DNA from 2 places in the Salinivibrio sp. YCSC6 genome. Region 2 is predicted to be linked to the other one. Evidence: riboswitches for the same ligand, from Rfam matches in the RefSeq annotation. Region 2 holds a riboswitch; the other holds the start of a gene.
The links. Region 2 has a riboswitch for lysine ahead of E8E00_RS08600 (Na+/H+ antiporter NhaC family protein). Riboswitches for the same ligand answer to the same signal wherever they lie in the genome.

Region 1: another riboswitch for lysine. It lies ahead of lysC (lysine-sensitive aspartokinase 3); the one in region 2 lies ahead of E8E00_RS08600 (Na+/H+ antiporter NhaC family protein).

The regions. Positions count from the first base shown of each region.
Region 1 covers NZ_CP039516.1:2,584,742-2,586,942, forward strand. The annotation lists gene E8E00_RS11965 (alanine--glyoxylate aminotransferase family protein) at 1-461, opposite strand, end outside; lysine riboswitch at 689-873, shown strand; gene lysC (lysine-sensitive aspartokinase 3) at 959-2,201, shown strand, end outside.
Region 2 covers NZ_CP039516.1:1,875,402-1,877,602, forward strand. The annotation lists gene E8E00_RS08600 (Na+/H+ antiporter NhaC family protein) at 1-1,321, opposite strand, end outside; lysine riboswitch at 1,407-1,587, opposite strand; gene E8E00_RS08605 (H-NS family nucleoid-associated regulatory protein) at 1,864-2,201, shown strand, end outside.

The sequences.
Region 1 (2,201 bases), 710 kb from region 2:
GTGGAGGTTTCAGCATGAACAAACGCGACGATGCTAGCCTCTGGGTGCGCTTTTAATGCCGCTTCCACCTTTTCAGGGCTGACAGGCTCGCCCCATGCATCGTCAACCATCACCGCGTGTGCACCACAGCGTTCAACGTTTTCTCGCATTCGGTCGCCAAACACCCCATTGCGGCAGACAATCACGGTATCACCGGGCTCTACAAGGTTAACGAAGCACGCTTCCATTCCTGCACTCCCGGGGGCAGAGACCGCAATGGTAAACGGATTCTCGGTCTGAAAGGCATATTGTAAGAGCTGTTTGACCTCATCCATCATCGCAATAAAAAGGGGATCGAGGTGTCCCAACGTCGGACGACTCAACGCCTGCAAAACTTGCGGAGAAATATCAGACGGGCCAGGGCCCATCAGGGTGCGCTCTATCGGCTGAAATGAGCGGATATCGGAAATTGAAGTTGCCATAACCTATCCTTGTGTCTGCTAAATTTGCGCTTTCCGTTATAGCATACTTTGTGTTCATCGCCCCATTGTCACATTGCGAACTTACGTGCTAGAGCGCATATTCAACAGGTGGCGGATAGCAGCGATATAGGTGCCTGATCGTCGCTTTGCAACTCAATTGGCGGTTGACAACCACTCACCAGCGCCCGTAATGTAACCACTCACCATGTGGATCAACACATGGCCGAACATACAGAAGAGGTGCATCACTCAGGCAGTTATCACGCGGAGCCCTACTCCAAGGCGTGATAATCAGGGGAGGCGATGCCGAGGGGGTTCCGACAGGGTAAGGAGCCGCCGGCCATGAAGGCTGAATCCTTCAGGCTGTCACTTGTCATCCATTTGGACAGACAGGTGGAGCGCTTCTGGCAGAATGCCTGCCGTTTGCTCTTCCTTTTTGCTCGCGTTTGCGACGTGACTTCTGATGTTCCCCACTGACTTTTAAATATGTTGAATCAATGAGCACGAGCTCAAAAGGGGAAAAGGACGTGAACCCGTTACCATCTATTTCAGTCGCTAAATTTGGCGGCACCAGTGTTGGCACCTTTGCCGCCATGCAACAAAGTGCCGCAGTGATTATGCGCCATCCCGAGACCCGTTTTGTAGTAATTAGCGCATGTGCCGGCGTCACTAACCATCTTGTCGCCTTAGCCCAAGGCATAAAAAACGATGTCTTACGCCAAAACACACTGGATGCAATAGACGCTATCCACCAGCAAATACTGGCAGCTTTGCCCGCTTGTCATCACACCCAAGAAGCAGTGCGAACGCTCCACCAGCAGATTATCTCCTTGAGTGAGCAAGCCTGTGAGGCCCCGAGCGAAGCGCTTACCGATGCCTTGGTTGCCTGTGGCGAGCTTACCTCTACGCACCTGTTTACTCGCTTGCTCGTCCACCTTGGCCTGCCCGCAGCTCGGATTGATGCCCGCGAATATTTGAAAACGGATAGCCAATTTGGTCACGCTATTCCAGATATCGCCCTGACTCAGCAACAGTGTCAGCGCTTGAATGCGCAGCTAGACAATCACATTCTCGTGACCCAAGGATTTATCGGTGCCGACAAAGAAGGACGAACGACCACTCTTGGCCGAGGAGGCAGCGACTACAGTGCCGCTTTGTTTGCCGAAGCGCTCGGGGCAACAAGCTTGGCGATTTGGACCGATGTACCGGGCATTTATACTACCGACCCACGCCTCGCTGCCAAAGCACGTCCTATTGCTGAGATCAGCTTTAGTGAAGCATCGGAGATGGCGACGTTTGGCGCCAAAGTGCTCCACCCGTCCACGCTATTACCCGCGGTACGCCAGCATATTCCTGTCTTTGTCGGGGCGGCCTGTGCGCCGGAAAAAGGCGGGACTTGGATTCGAGAACACGCGGAATCATCCCCCCTATTCCGCGCCATTGCGTTGCGCCGAAATCAAACCATGGTGACCTTGACCAGTTTGACGATGTTCCAAGCGTATGGCTTTCTTGCCAACGTCTTCGCGATCCTAGCGCGCTATCAGATCTCCGTCGATCTGATCACGACCTCCGAAGTCAGTGTGTCTTTGACGCTCGATCAAACCAATACACAAGGTGAGGTGCCCCGTTTGCCTGATGCCGCCTTGGAGGAACTCTCGACCTTGTGCCATGTTGACGTTTGCCAACACTTGGCTGTGGTCGCCTTAATTGGTAATGAGATGCGTCATACTCCGGGGGCGG
Region 2 (2,201 bases):
CAGCTAATACCGCCGACAGCATAGGTAACATCAAGGAAATTTCCGTCGCCGCAGCCAGATCGCCCGCGATCGGTAGCATGATACCAAAGGTTCCCCATGAGGTGCCGGTCGCAAATGCCATCACTGCCGCGAGTGAAAAGAGCACAACAGGGAGTAGCTCAGATGGCATATTGCCCTGCACCAATGAAGACAGATATTTACCCGTTTGCAAGTCGCCGATGATATGGCCAATAGACCATGCAAACAGCAGAATAAGAATGGCCCCAAACATGGATTTCGCCCCGACCCATAAGGTTTTGCTGATCGCAGGCGCACCAATCCCTTGTTTGATCGTCATGGCTAAAGCAACGATAAGTCCCGCTGCGCCTCCCATCAGAAGGGACATGCCTACATCAGTATTCTCAAACGCGCCGAGTACTGAGAAAGATACATCGTCACCCGCTAACGCTTGTGCACCGGTGTAGAGCATCGCACTGATGGTCGCCACAACGAGGACCACAATCGGTAACACCAGATCAGAAACCGTGCCGTGCTCGCTTTCTTCAATCCCAAGATCGTCACAAAGATCGGCACAATTGTCGCTTTCATCCCCTAAGCGACTGCCTTTTTTTGCTTGGTATTCAAATTGACGCATGGGGCCAATATCAAGCTGAAACCAAATCACTGCAAAAACCAGCAGAAGCGCAAAGATTGCATAGAAGTTCATCGGGATCATGGTGACAAAGGCGCCGAGCGGCGTGTAATCAGTCACCCCATGTGCGACTAAAATCGAGCCGATGACGGTAATGATATAAGCGCCCCAGCTCGAAGCGGGGGTGATAACACACATAGGTGCAGCAGTCGAATCGAGAATATACGCAAGCTTCGCTCGAGACACATGGAAGCGATCGGTCACAGGGCGCGAAACAGCCCCCACCGCCAAGCTATTAAAATAGTCATCTACGAAAATAAATACGCCCAAAAAAGCCGCCAGTAGCTTTGCTCCTCGTTTGCTTTTAATTCGGCTCTGTGCCCAATTTGCAAACGCTCGTGTTCCTCCAGAGAGCGACAATAAAGCGGTGATCATCCCGAGTAGTACGAGGAAAGCAAGAATACTCATATTCCAGCTATTAATGCTGCCGTCAGCCACAAATAGGCCGGCAACCACATCAAAAAGGTATTGCGCCGATGTCCCTAGGGAAAAGTCAGCGAGTAGTAAGGTACCGAGTACAATCCCCATGCCTAGCGACAACAGCACGCGGCGTGTTGCAATGGCAAGGCCCAAAGCCAGCAAGGGTGGAAGTAACGATAAAGCGGATGAAGAAAAGTCTGTTAAGTTCATGATCTCAATATCAACCAATTGGTTGGAGATCTACTGCAGAAACGAAGACTGGTAAGGCGTGGTAACACACAGCAAACAACTTGCCTCCTACAGTAGCGCTCCATAGTGTGTCCTAATTACTATGGCAGTGCTGCTCCTATTCGGTAACAGCCCCAGCACAGTCGGCATGATGGCCTTACTGGCTTCGGCGTTGGCTCCTTTCATGTGCGGTCACTGGCATCACCCTCGTGCACATTACTTATAAACAACGCACCTCTACGTTAAGAGTGGAGCATTCTACACAAGATGTTCACTATCGCAACTGTTCACGCACAAAAAGCCACCACTTAAAACGTCACACTATCAAGTGTCGATGAAATCAGTCGCAATCACTCAAAATTTGGGCATATTTAAAAAAACACCCTTAAATATGGGTAACAAATATTGCGAACAGAAAATAAATAATGAAAAATAGGCATTAACTATTTTATGTAATATTGTATATTTCACTTATACTGTTACCATCCGTTCAATTAACATATAAATCAAATAGGAACCCAATAATGTCTGATGCAATGAAAGCGTTACTTAACCTACGCAGCTTACGTGCTGTCGCGAAAGAAATGACCGCCGAGCAACTTAAAGAAGCGTTAGAAAAGCTGCAAACCGTCGTTGAAGAACGTGAAGAGATTGAGCGTCAAGCGCAAGAAGAAGAAAAAGCACGCCTAGCGAAACTAGAAAAATACCGTGAGATGTTAATCGCCGATGGTATTGAACCTGATGAACTCATGAAATTATTAGGTGGTGCAAGCAAGTCTAAATCAACAGGCAAGCGCGCGGCACGCCCTGCTAAATATCAATACACTGATAGCGACGGCTCGGTAAAAACATGGACCGGTCA